3 regions of the Janthinobacterium sp. GW822-FHT07A03 genome follow, and region 2 is predicted to be linked to each of the others. Evidence: predicted binding sites of a transcription regulator. Region 2 holds the regulator's gene; each other region holds the start of a gene.
What was found. Region 2 encodes LexA, which represses DNA repair genes until DNA is damaged. Its sites were predicted from a motif close to ACTGTATNNNNATACAGT; they were not measured.
Positions count from the first base shown of each region.

Region 1: a site for LexA is predicted at 1,313-1,330, ahead of AC1RJW_RS06360 (putative DNA modification/repair radical SAM protein). Genes of this name have one in related genera too.
Region 3: a site for LexA is predicted at 2,008-2,025, ahead of imuA (translesion DNA synthesis-associated protein ImuA). Genes of this name have one in related genera too.

Region 1 covers NZ_JBXAKW010000002.1:73,971-78,376, reverse strand. The annotation lists gene AC1RJW_RS06365 (UdgX family uracil-DNA binding protein) at 1-68, opposite strand, end outside; gene AC1RJW_RS06360 (putative DNA modification/repair radical SAM protein) at 65-1,297, opposite strand; gene modA (molybdate ABC transporter substrate-binding protein) at 1,439-2,197, shown strand; gene modB (molybdate ABC transporter permease subunit) at 2,217-2,888, shown strand; gene AC1RJW_RS06345 (sulfate/molybdate ABC transporter ATP-binding protein) at 2,906-3,607, shown strand; gene AC1RJW_RS06340 (TOBE domain-containing protein) at 3,648-4,406, shown strand, end outside.
Region 2 covers NZ_JBXAKW010000001.1:322,686-327,091, reverse strand. The annotation lists gene rpsR (30S ribosomal protein S18) at 1-95, opposite strand, end outside; gene priB (primosomal replication protein N) at 121-420, opposite strand; gene rpsF (30S ribosomal protein S6) at 441-830, opposite strand; gene lexA (transcriptional repressor LexA) at 1,106-1,741, shown strand; gene AC1RJW_RS01460 (cystathionine gamma-synthase family protein) at 1,807-3,048, opposite strand; gene purF (amidophosphoribosyltransferase) at 3,118-4,406, opposite strand, start outside.
Region 3 covers NZ_JBXAKW010000011.1:16,589-20,994, forward strand. The annotation lists gene AC1RJW_RS26195 (hypothetical protein) at 289-1,065, shown strand; gene AC1RJW_RS26200 (hypothetical protein) at 1,062-1,307, shown strand; gene imuA (translesion DNA synthesis-associated protein ImuA) at 2,065-2,808, shown strand; gene AC1RJW_RS26210 (Y-family DNA polymerase) at 2,825-4,210, shown strand; gene AC1RJW_RS26215 (error-prone DNA polymerase) at 4,213-4,406, shown strand, end outside.

The DNA.
Region 1 (4,406 bases), on a different contig from region 2:
GCGATCAGTTCGCGTGCCGCTGCGCGCCACTCGTCGAACGATTGCGCCAGCCGCACGAACGTACTCATGCTGCCTGCAGCTCCGGCCATAAGTTCAATTGCTGCGGTGCGTCCGCCATGGCGCGGCGCAGGTGTTCGGAGGCTGTGGTGTCGCGCGCGGGAAAGTAGTCGGCCGTGATGATGAAGGGGGCAATCTTTTTCATGCTGCAGCGCAGGCGCGACAGGTCGGCATAGCGCACCTGGCGCAAACGGCGCAGGTCGACGATGCGCTGCGCGTTGCGCAGGCCGATGCCGGGCACGCGCGCGATCATGTGCTGCGCCGCGCGGTTCAAGTCCAGCGGAAAATGTTCGCGGTGCGCCAGCGCCCACGCCAGTTTCGGATCGATGTCGAGCGCCAGGTTGCCGCCGCTGGCGGGCAGCAGTTCGTTGGCCTGGAAACCATAGCTGCGCAGCAAGAAATCGGCCTGGTACAGCCGGTGTTCGCGCAGCATGGGCGGCGGTGCCAGCGGCACGCTTTTCGGGCTGTCGGGTATCGGGCTGAAGGCCGAGTAGTACACGCGCTTGAGTTTATAGCTGCCGTACAGGGTTTCGGCCGTGGCGAGGATCTGCTGGTCGTCGCTGGCGTCGGCGCCGACGATCATCTGCGTGCTTTGCCCGGCCGGCGCGAAGCGGGGCGAGCGCGGTTCTTCCGCCTTTTCATCGAGCTTGCGGCGGATGGCGCCCATGGCCAGCTTGATCGTGTGCACGCTCTTTTCCGGCGCCAGCTTCTGCACGCTGTCCTGCGTCGGCAATTCGATGTTGACGCTGAGCCGGTCGGCATAGCGGCCCGCCTGCGCGACCAGGGCCGGGTCGGCGTCGGGGATGGTTTTCAGGTGGATGTAGCCGCGGAACTGGTGCACCTCGCGCAACTCGCGCGCTACCTGCACCAGTTGCTCCATCGTGTAGTCGGCCGACCTGATGATGCCGGAACTGAGGAACAGGCCGTCAATGTAGTTGCGCAGGTAAAAATCGGTCGTCAGTTTCACCACTTCGGCCACCGTAAAGCGCGCGCGCGGCACGTTCGAGGTACGGCGGTTGACGCAGTACTGGCAATCGTACAGGCAGTAATTGGTCAACAGTATCTTCAGCAGCGAGACGCAGCGCCCGTCCGGCGTGTAGCTGTGGCAAATGCCCATGCCCGAGGCGGCGCCAAAGCCGTCCTTGCCGATGGAATCGCGCTTCGGTGCGCCGCTGCTGGCACAGGACGCATCGTACTTGGCCGCATCGGCCAGGATTTCCAGCTTGTCCGTCAATTCCATGGCTCACCTCGATATACTGTGTTTATATACAGTATATCAGGGAACTGGCCTTGTACCGGCTTGATCTGTGCAATGGCAGAACGCTATATATAAGTGTATATTACGCTCCTTGTTCACCGTTCACTTTACAAGGATACGATCATGCGCCTCACCTCCCTCGCCCGCCTGCTTGGCGCCGCCCTCCTCGCCACCGCCGCCACCTCCGCCGTTGCCGGCGAAGTGGTGGTGTCGGCCGCGGCCAGCCTGACGAACGCGTTCAAGGATGCGGCGCAAAGCTACGAGGCGCAGTATCCGGGCAGCAAGGTGTCCTTGAACTTCGCCGCCTCGGGCGTGCTGCTGCAGCAGATCGTCAAGGGCGCGCCCGTGGACGTGTTTGCCTCGGCGGACCAGGAAACCATGGACGCGGCGCAAAAGCAGGGCCTGGTATTGCCGGCCGACCGCATGGACTTCGTCGGCAACAGCCTGGTGCTGATCGTGCCGCACGACAGCAAGCTGGGCATCAAGAGCCTGGCGGACCTGACGCACAAGGGCGTGACCCGCGTGGCCATCGCCAACCCGGCCAGCGTGCCCGTCGGCCGTTACTCCGAAGGCGCGCTGAAGAAGGCGAATCTGTGGGACGCCGTGCAGCCGAAAGCCATCGGCACGCAGAACGTGCGCCAGTCGCTCGATTACGTGGCGCGCGGCGAAGTCGATGCGGGCTTTGTGTACGCCACCGACGCGGCCATCATGAAAGACAAGGTCAACGTGGTGCTGGAGGTGCCGCTCGACGCGCCCGTGCTGTACCCGATCGCCACCATCAAGGGCAGCAGCAATGCCGCCGAAGCGAAGCGCTTCGTCAGCTACCTGCAAACGGCGCCGGCGCAAGCCATTCTGGCCAAATACGGTTTTAAAAAGCCCTGATTTTTAGGTAAGCGCTCGCATGGATATCGCCTGGACCGCGCTGGCCCTGTCGCTCAAAGTAGCGGCCTGGGCCACGGCGCTCAATTTGCTGCTCGGCATCGGTACGGGCTATCTGCTGGCGCGCACGCGTTTTCCCGGGCGCGAGCTGCTCGATGCCCTCCTGACCCTGCCGATGGTGATGCCGCCCACCGTGCTCGGCTATTACCTGCTGGTGCTGCTGGGCCGGCGCGGCACGCTGGGCATCTGGCTGCAGGACAACTTCGGCATCAACCTGATCTTTACGTGGCAGGGCGCCGTGATCGCTTCCACGGTGGTTGCCTTTCCCCTCGTCTTCAAGCCCGCGCGCGCCGCCTTCGAAGCGGTCGACGGGCAGCTGGAGCAGGCGGCCCGCGTGCTGGGCATTTCGGAGCTGGCGATTTTCTTCCGCGTCACGTTACCGCTGGCCTGGCGCGGCATCCTGGCCGGCGTGCTGCTGGGATTCGTGCGCGCGCTGGGTGAATTCGGCGCCACCCTGATGGTGGCCGGCAGCATTCCCGGCAAGACGCAGACTTTATCCGTCGCCGTGTATGAAGCCGTGCAGGCGGGCCAGGACGACGTGGCCAACACCCTGGTGCTGATCACCTCTGCCGTGTGCATCGTGGTGCTGCTGTCGGCCGGCCGCCTGGCGCCCGGGCGCATCGCGCACAAATGACGCTGAGGATGACGCCCATGCAACTCGACCTCGACATTCGCGCCACCTTGCGCTCCGGCAAACGCCGCTTCGACATGCAGGTGCAATGCACCTCCAGCAGCCAGCGCATCGCCGTGTATGGCCCGTCCGGCGCCGGCAAGAGCATGACCCTGAAAGCCATCGCCGGACTGTTTACACCGGACGCTGGCCATATCCGCCTGAACGGGCGCACCCTGTTCGATTCCGCCGCCGGCATCAACTTGCCGCCGCAGCAGCGCAATGTCGCCTACCTGTTCCAGGATTACGCGCTGTTCCCGCACCTGACGGTGCGCCAGAACGTGGGCTTCGGCCTGGCGCGCGGCTGGTTCAATCCGCGTGCGCGCGAAAAATTGCAGAAGGTCGAGCATTGGCTGGACGCATTCCACTTGCAGGAACTGGCGCACCAGTTCCCCGACGAGTTGTCCGGAGGCCAGCGCCAAAGGGTGGCGCTGGCGAGGGCACTCGTGGCCAAACCGGCCGCGCTGCTGCTCGACGAGCCGTTTGCCGCCCTCGATCCGGCCCTGCGTGTCAAAATGCGGCTGGAACTGAGCCAGTGGCAGCAGCGCCTGGACGTGCCCATGATCCTGATCACACATGATCCCGAAGATGCGCGCATCCTGGGCGAACATGTGCTTTACTTGCGTGACGGACAAATTGACAGCATGGAAGAAAATAAGGCATTGGGTGAACGCATTGGATAAATCGGCAGCAGCGGAAATCGGCCTGCAAGGTTCGGTATGGATGACGGTGGGCGGAGAAAACCTGGGCGGCGCCGGCAGGGTGGAATTGCTGGGCGCCATCGCCGAATGCGGCTCCATCACGCAGGCGGCCAAACTCGTCAAGATGAGCTACAAGGCGGCCTGGGACGCCATCGACGCGATGAACAACCTGGCCGGCGAGCCATTGGTCGAGCGTCTGACGGGCGGCAAGGGCGGCGGCGGCACGCGGCTAACGCAGCGTGGGCGCCAGCTGGTCGACAATTTCCGTATCATCGAGCGTGAGCATGCCCGCTATCTGCGCCAGCTGGGCAGCCAGGCGGAAGGCATCGCCGACGATCTTTTACTCATACGGAGAATGGCCATGAAAACCACGGCACGCAATCAATTCCTGGGCAAAGTTGCTGAACTGAAACAAGGCGCCGTCAACGACGAAGTGACCTTGGAATTGCCGGGCGGACAGCATATCGTCGCCATCGTCACGCGTGACAGCAGCGAAAACCTGGGCCTGGTGCCGGGCGCGGAAGCGTTTGCGCTGATCAAGGCGTCGTCGATCATCCTCGTGGCGGACAGTGAAGGCGCGCGCTTTTCGGCGCGCAACCAGCTGGCCGGCACCATCACGCGCGTGCAGACGGGCGCCGTCAACACGGAAGTGGTGCTGGATTTGCCCCGTGGCGGCACCATCGCCGCCATCATCACGAACCAGAGCAGCACCGACCTGGGCATCGAGATCGGCAGCAGCGTAACGGCGATTTTCAAGGCCTCCAGCGTGATTTTGGGCGTG
Region 2 (4,406 bases):
CGGCAGAACTTCTTACGTTTGAACAAAGGGTTTTGCTGTTTGCGTTTTTCTTTAAGCTTGAGCTTATTTTTGTCGAACTTTTTACCGAATGCCATGTCAGGCTCCTGTATCTAAAATGCGCTAGTCAGAATTGACTGCACTAAAATCAATGATGTGAAACACCAAACTCTTGCTGTTGCGGCTCTTCCTGGCCAGGAAACCCGTGAACTGATACACCCCGCCCAAGCTTGCCTGGCTGAACCTGCCTGAAATTTCGCCAGCGGCTAGCGCGGCAACATCAAACTCGGTCAAACGGGCAATCCCTGCTTCCATCTGCTGCGAACTGTGTTGCAATACTGCATTCACAATCGGCAGCCCTGCCGGGGTATAGCGCAATATTTCGCGCTCGGCAATGATGGCGGTGACTTGTAGCTGGTTCAGCGCACGATCCTGGTCAAGAATTAAGCTGCTGCTGCGGCTGGAGCGGCTGCTGGTGCTTCGGTGCGGTGGCTTTTGGCCGCGTCTTCGCGTTGTACCGATTTCATCATCGGCGAAGGAGCTGTTTCAGCTTTCTTCATTTTAACGGTCAGGTGACGCAACACGGCATCATTGAATTTGAATGCTGTTTCCAACTCGACCAGGGTCTCGTTGTCGCATTCGATGTTCAGGCAGATGTAGTGTGCTTTAGGCAGCTTTTGGATCGAGTAAGCCATTTGACGGCGGCCCCAATCTTCCACGCGGTGAACCGAACCGCCGCGGGTGGTTACGCTGGCTTTGTAGCGTTCGATCATCGCGGGCACTTGCTCGCTTTGGTCCGGATGGACGATAAAGACTATTTCATAATGACGCATGCAAACTCCTTCAGGTCGGATTGATAATCGCCCACCCCGGCGTCAAGACGGGTGTGGGAAGGTCAGCCGAAGATTATAACCGCCTTTTGCAAACGTTTCAATCATTGCTTGCACCAGCGCCCGAAAAGGCCGCGCGCCACCGCACTTTCCGACCGCGGACAAGTATTTCTTGCGAAATTCGCCGAAAACACGGAAATCCCCTTGCATAGTGGACGATACTGTACAAAAATACAGACTGTTCATATAGACAGCATTTCAGTATGCACCCACCGCTCATGATCAAGCTGACAGCACGACAAGAACAAATCCTGAACCTGATCAAGGACGCGATTGAAAACACGGGCTTTCCTCCCACCCGTGCCGAAATCGCCAATGAACTGGGTTTCAAATCGGCCAATGCGGCCGAAGAGCATTTGCAGGCCCTGGCCCGCAAGGGCGCCATCGAGATTTCGCCCGGCACCTCGCGCGGCATCCGCCTGATCGGCGCGGCGGCCGAAGCGCCGCCATCGAAAGTGCCGGCGGCGCTGCTGATGTCGCTGCCCCTGATCGGCAGGGTGGCGGCCGGTTCGCCCATCCTGGCGCAGGAAAACCTGGAAGCGAGCTACAACGTGGACCCGGCCCTGTTCTCGGCCAAGCCCGACTTCCTGCTGAAGGTGCGCGGCTGGTCCATGCGCGACGCCGGCATCATGGATGGCGATTTACTGGCCGTCAAGAAGGTCGACAGCGCCAAGAACGGCCAGATCGTCGTCGCCCGCATCGGTGACGAAGTCACCGTCAAGCGCTACAAGAAGACGGGCTCCGTCATCGAATTGCTGCCGGAAAACCCCGACTTCAAGGTCATTACCGTGTCGCCGGAAGACGAATTCGCCCTGGAAGGCCTGGCCGTGGGCTTGATGCGCAGCTGGCATTAAACGACTGCACACAAAAAGGGCCGCAACAACATGACTGTTGCGGCCCTTTTCATTTGTCCGGCGACTTATACATCGAGTGCCTGGCGGAAATCCTCGAGCAGATCCACCTCGTCCTCGATGCCGACGGAGACGCGGATCAGCGATTCGGCGATACCCATGCTGGCACGCCGCTCGGCACCCATCTCATAGAAGATCGTGTGGGCGACGGGAATGACCAGGGTGCGCGTGTCGCCGAGGTTGCTCGCTGGAATGGCCAGATTCAAACGATTGAGGAAATCGAAGCAGTCGATGCCATCCTTCAATTCAAAGCTGAACAGCGAACCATAGCTGCGGAACAAGTCCGTCGCCAGCGCATGCTGCGGGTGCGACGGCAAGCCCGGGTAATGCACGGCTGCCACGCGCGGATCGGCGGCAAGCATGGTGGCCAGCGCCAGGGCGTTCGAACAGGTACGGTCCATGCGCAAGGCCATGGTTTCCGCGCCGACGGCGATATGGTGCGCCGCTTCCGGCCCCAGCGAGGCGCCGAAGTCGCGCAAGGCCTTGGCGCGGATTTGCGCGATGCCCCACTGCGTGGGCGCCGCTTTTTTGTAATTCTCGAAAATATTCGGATATTGCGTCCAGTCGAACACACCCGTATCCGTCAAGCTGCCGCCCAGGGCATTGCCGTGGCCGCCGATGGATTTCGTCAGCGCATTGACCACCAGGCCCGCGCCCACGGCTTTCGGACGGAACAGGTATGGCGTCGTCATGGTGTTGTCAACGATGTACAAAATACCCTTCTCGCGGCACAAGTCACCGATTTTTGCCAGGTCGGCGATCTGCGTGCGAGGATTGGCAATAGTTTCCACAAAAACAATTCGCGTGGCCGGCGTGATGGCCTCCGCCACGTTCGCCACATCAGTGGCATCGACGAACGACACGCCGATGCCTTGCCCCGTCACCGTTTGCCACAGGCTGTTGGTATTACCAAACAGAAAGGCCGACGACACGACATGGTCGCCCGCGCGCAGCAAGGACTGCACCACGGCGCCGATGGCGCCCATGCCGGTGGCAAAGCACAGGGTCGCCACGCCGTCTTCCATCTTGTTGACCTTGTCTTCCAGCGCTGAGACGGTCGGGTTGCCCTGGCGGCCATAGCGGAAGCCCGGCTCCTTGCCCTGGAAGACGGAGGCGAGCTGGCGCGCGTCGGCGTAACCAAACGCAACGGAAGTGTGCACGGGCTTGTGCAGCGAGCCATGCTCGATGCCCTTGCGGCGGTCGTTATGCAGGATGGTGGTGGTAAAGCCGTAGTTTTTGTTGTTGCTCATAATCAAGTGGCGCGCAAGGCAGCGAGAAATATCAGATAAAAAAAAGCCCGGCCATAGCCGGGCTCCACATCACCCTTCGGTGGTGGCGAGGTTCAGGTTCAGCTGGGAGCGCGGTGTATCTTCGGGCGCTGCCGCCTTCGGATGGTGGCGCGCATACTCCAGGCGGTCCAGGTATTCCTGCGACACGTCGCCCGTCACGTAGATGCCATCGAAACACGATGCCTCGAAGTTGACCAGTGCCGGGTTGACGTCGGCGATGGCCTGCTTCAGCGCGCCGATATCCTGGTACACCAGGTAATCGGCCGTGATTTCGCGGCAGACTTCTTCCGTCGTGCGGCCGTAGGCGATCAGCTCGTCGCGCGTCGGCATGTCGATGCCGTACACGTTCGGGTAGATCACCGGCGGCGCGGCCGAGGCGAAGATGACTTTCGTCGCGCCCGCCTCGCGCGCCATCTGCACGATTTCACGGCTGGTGGTGCCGCGCACGATGGAATCGTCGACCAGCAAGACCACTTTATCCTTGAATTCGGATGGAATCGCGTTGAGCTTCTGGCGCACGGATTTCTTGCGCGCCGCCTGGCCCGGCATAATAAAGGTGCGGCCGATGTAGCGGTTCTTGATGAAGCCTTCGCGGTACTCGATGTTCAGCGCCATGGCCAGCTGGATGGCGGCCGGACGCGAGGAATCGGGAATCGGCATGACCACGTCGATATGCACGCCAGGCAACTCGGTGCGGATCTTCTCGGCCAGGTATTCACCCATTTTCAGGCGCGTGGCATACACGGAGGCGCCATCGATGACAGAGTCGGGACGGGCCAGGTAGACGAATTCGAACACGCATGGATTCAGGCTGGCGTTGTCGGCGCACTGGCGGCTGTGCAATTGCTTGTCGGCGTCGATGAAGACGGCTTCGCCGGGACCGATGTCGCGCACGAAACGGAAGCCCATGCCTTCCAGGGCCACGGATTCGGAGGCAATCAGGTACTCGGCGCCCTGCTCCGTTTCATTGATGCCCAGGCACAGCGGACGGATGCCGTGCGGGTCGCGGAAGGCCAGCAAGCCCACGCCGGCGATTTGCGCCACGGCAGCGTAGCCGCCCTTGACGCGGCGGTTCAGCACGGTGACGGCCTTGAAGATGGCGTCCGGGTCCAGGTTCAGGCCCGTCGTCGCTTCCTGGATTTCATGCGCCAGCACGTTGAGCAGCACTTCCGAGTCGGAGTCGGTATTGATATGGCGGCGGTCGTTCTTGAACATTTCCTGCTTCAACTGTTCCCAGTTGGTCAGGTTGCCATTGTGCGCCAGGGTGATGCCGAATGGCGCATTCACATAAAACGGCTGCGCTTCCTCTTCGCTCGACG
Region 3 (4,406 bases), on a different contig from region 2:
TTTTGCGCGCTATAGCGGCACAGTTGGCTACGATAAACTAGCCCGTCATCTGCTTCGTGCGCTCGGCCGGATCGGGGACTTTGCACGCTGGCGTTGGAGTTGCGATCACGGCTGACGCGACATGACACCTGACGGTATCACGCCAAAGCAGAAGCTTGCCGTGGTCGCTTAACCTCGACTTTTAGCGCGCTCTAAGACTGGGGGGGATTACCGGTAGAGCCGCCCCCTGGCTTAATCGGGATTCCAATATATTGACTGGACGCCTGCCGATCTCAGTACAATGCCTCGATGAATGCGAACGATCCCTTCGACCGCGACAACTTGACCCCTGCAGAAACCCTTCTTGCCGGGCAGAAGATTGCCCGCGACTATTTTCAGGGCGAGCTGTATCAACGCGATGGCGTTTCCCGCCTCGAGGGAATCACTATCGATCAACTCGACGGCGCCAGGTTGGACCTCGACGAATCTGAGACCGGCAGGCTGTTCATGATCCCGGATGGCTCCACTGTGTGGGCGCTCGAAGTAAGGGAGCACGGCGAGGCGCCTGCCGGCTTGGACGTCGTGTCGAACAACCTCTTCATGGCCGAAGACGAGACCACCAGTGTCATCGCCTATAGGGATGACGAGGGCACATCCCTGCGCGTCGACGCGCTCTATATCCGCCGACTGATGCTCGCCGCCGACGCGCCTGAACGCATGGCCACGGTCGCATTCGGCCTGATGGCTATCTCTGCTTACCGGCTAGGCTTTGACCACATTTCGCTTTTCGCAGCTGGAAACGGACCGATCGACCCAGACGACCCGGACGGTTTCGTTGGATTCGCTGAATGGCCGAAATTCGGGTTTGACGCACCACTCGAACCGGCCGAACTGAACATGGCACCATCCGAGCTCCTGCGTGCTTGCCGGACGGTCCAGGAAGTTATTGCTGTGGACCAAGACTGGTGGAATGTACACGGCAGGGGCCGGGATATGCGCTTCGACTTGAGCGCCGACAGTCGAAGTTGGGCGATTCTGCTAAACTACCTGTATCAATCACTCCCTCTACCGGAGATTGAACCATGACCGCCTTGAAGAAAACGCCTCTGCCCCAGAACAGTGCCTACAAATTGGCAGCGGCCGCTCGCCGCGCCAAGGTTGCTTCCATGAGTGCGCCGATCATCGGTGAAGTCAAGCCATCCCAGGGCCGGATCCGGGTCACGCTGGGTGGCAAAGCCATCAGCCGGGATGCCCGTTCGGGCGTGTTCGGACCGTCTTCGATCGACATTCCGGAATTTTCCAGCGTCCGGAAGCCCAAGCCAGCATGATGAAGCGGCCAGTGGCCGCTTTTTTTTCGCGCGCGACACCCCTCCGGCAGCGCACAACCGTCATGCTCCAAGACGGCCAAGGATCCAAGGAAGCTATATAGCGACGTTCTCTGCCGCGCAGACAACTCCTCCTAGGAGGAGTATCGTTTTCCCGAATAAGCTCAACAGATAGCCGATCCAGTACTTCTGTATACCAGCCAGGTAGGTCACTTCGTCCTTGGCGCTCCAGTTTTTTTTGCTGTCATATTTTTAATATCCTCCGCTTGCGCCGTTTCGCCGGCTCACGTCCATTCTGGCGTCACGACACGATCCATGCGCACTTGCATCGTTCGGACTGTAGTGTGCCAAAAGCCCGCTGGCGTGGTTGCCCCGGGTTTCGTGCTCGCGATGCATGAATCGCCACCAGTAACTTAGACTCTCCTCATCCATGGTTTTCGGACGATGAACAACCGATGGATCGTGTTGGGGCCCTGAGTGTCTTGCCAGGCGCCTGGCCTGCGATCTCGTCGCTGCCTGATCCAACGACGAGATCGGGTCTGACCTGTCTATCTCCTCTGCCCTGTAGAGACTCCTGCCACACGCAAGCAAACCATGTTTGAGCTTCGGCGGGTCACCTTGACTCTTTCGTGCCATCGCATCTGTTAATTTTGACAATTCAAGAAACTCATGGACCTTGCAGTTTTTGACGTCCTCAGCATATACTGTTTTTATGTACAGTAGTTTTGAGCATGATCAATAACCTCGCTCGCCAGTCGCCATGCTTTCACCGCCCCTTCAACGCACCAGCCCTACCGCATTGGCGAATAGCGCCCTGCTGCGTGACGTCTGGCGGGCAAGTGAACTGAGTCGAGGTACAACCAGCACAGTTACTACCGGTCATAGCATCTTGGATCGTGAGCTTCCGGGCAACGGTTGGCCGCAATCGACCTTCACGGAGTTGCTAGTTCAGCAAGCTGGTATCGGGGAAATGCACTTGTTGCGGCCAGTGCTGGCGCAACTGTCGCAACAACGTCGGATCGCCCTGGTGCAGCCGCCGTACCTGCCCAACTCGGCCGCCTGTAAATTCATGGATTTGAGTTGTCCGAACCTGCTTTGGATACGCGCTCCCGGCACCGCCGATGCGCTCTGGTCGACCGAGCAGATCCTGCGCAATGGCAGTTGCGGTGCGGTATTGCTGTGGCAGACGAATATCCGCGACGAAGCACTGCGGCGCCTCAATCTGGCGGCGCAGACCACCGAGACGTTCTTCTGGCTGGTCCGGCCGATGAGCGCAGCGGCAGATGCGTCACCAGCGCCGTTGCGCCTGGCATTGCGCCCTGCCGCCGGTGGCATTTCCACTCACATTGTTAAACGGCGTGGCCCACATCATGAGGCGCCACTCTTTATCCCGCTGGCTGACATGCCGGCCCGTCAACGATTTTTGGACGATCAAAATGCGGTTCTGGTTCAGCGTACACCTCCCACTGTTGCCTCTCGAATGCCTCAGGCCGCGCTGGTGTGAGCCAGGGCCGTACGCGGTGGTCGAGAATGGCCGCATCATCACAGTCTCGCAGCAAGCCTTTGCCGAAGGCGTGCGCGTCGGCATGCGCCCCGGCGGCGTGGCGGCCGTGTCGCCGGATACCGTCATCCTGGAGCGCAGCCTTGAGCGCGAACGGATTGCCAGCAATGCCATCGCGCTCGCCCTCCTCCAGTTCACCCCGGAAGTGGCGCATGCCGGCGACTTCAGCCTGCTGCTGGACGTGACCGCCAGCCTTCGACTGTTTAACGGGCGAGCCGCCATCAGCCGGCGCATTCGCGCTGCCCTGCAAGCACTGGGCGTGACCGCGCAGCTCGGCACGGCGCCGACGGCCATGGGGGCCTGGCTGCTGTCGCGCTGGCAGCTAGCCAAACGCCAGGTCATTTTGCGGCGCACGGTGCACATGCGCTCACTGGAGCGCCAGCTCGACCGCATGCCCTGCGCCTATCTGCCGAGCACGGCAAGTCACCTGGAGTGGCTAACCGACATTGGTGCCGATCATCTGGCGGCGCTACGGCGCCTGCCCCGCCCTGGCATCCAGCGCAGGATGAACAAACAAGTGCTCGATGAGCTCGACCGCGCCTATGGGCTCGCTCCTGAACTGTTTGAATGGATCGCCATTCCCGAAACTTTTTCAGCGCGCATCGAGACTTTTGACCGGATCGAACACGCCGATGCCCTGCTCGATGGCGCCACTGGCCTGTTGCAGCAATTTGTCGGATGGCTGGTCGCGCGTCAGCAGGCCGTGAGTGTTTTTGTTCTGCTGCTGGAGCACGAACGCGGCAAGACCGCGGTCCCGCCCACGCCGATCGAGATCGGATTGGCAGAGCCGACCTGGCGCGATGAACATCTGATTCGGCTACTGAAGGAGCGCCTGGCGCGCACGGAACTGGTTGCCCCGGTTATCGCCCTGCGCCTGGAAGCGCGCCTGCTCACCGCGATGGCGCCACCGACACGAGACCTGTTTCCCGAACCGGGCGGGAGCCCCGCCGACTACAAGCGCCTACTGGAATTACTCAGTGCCCGTCTTGGTAGCGACAACGTCCTCTCGCCTGTCGAGCATCACGACCATCGGCCGGAGGAAAGCAATGCCTGGGCTGCCGCCACCGAAAAGCGCAAGGCAGTCAACGCCGAGGATGAGGCGTTTGAGCGCCCGTTCTGGCTGCTACCTAAACCTATCCCGCTGCTGCTGCGCGGCGAACGTCCCTTCTATGGTTCCCCACTAAAAATGCTCAAGGGGCCGGAACGCATTGAGGCCGGCTGGTGGAACGATCAAATCGCCGCCCGCGACTATTACATCGCGCAAGGAAGCGATGCCACCTGCTACTGGATCTACCTGGAGCGGATAGTCGACGGCCGCTGGTACCTGCACGGCATGTTCGGCTGATCATGGACCAGCCGCCAATTTCCACGCTGCCCGACTATGCCGAGCTGCAGTGCATGAGCCATTACTCCTTCCTGCACGGCGCCTCTCCGCCCGATCAATTGGTGGCGCGCGCGGCCCAGCTCGGATACCAGGCCATCGCCGTGGCCGACGAGTGCTCCCTGGCCGGCGTGGTCAAGGCGCATGTGGCCGCGCGGGA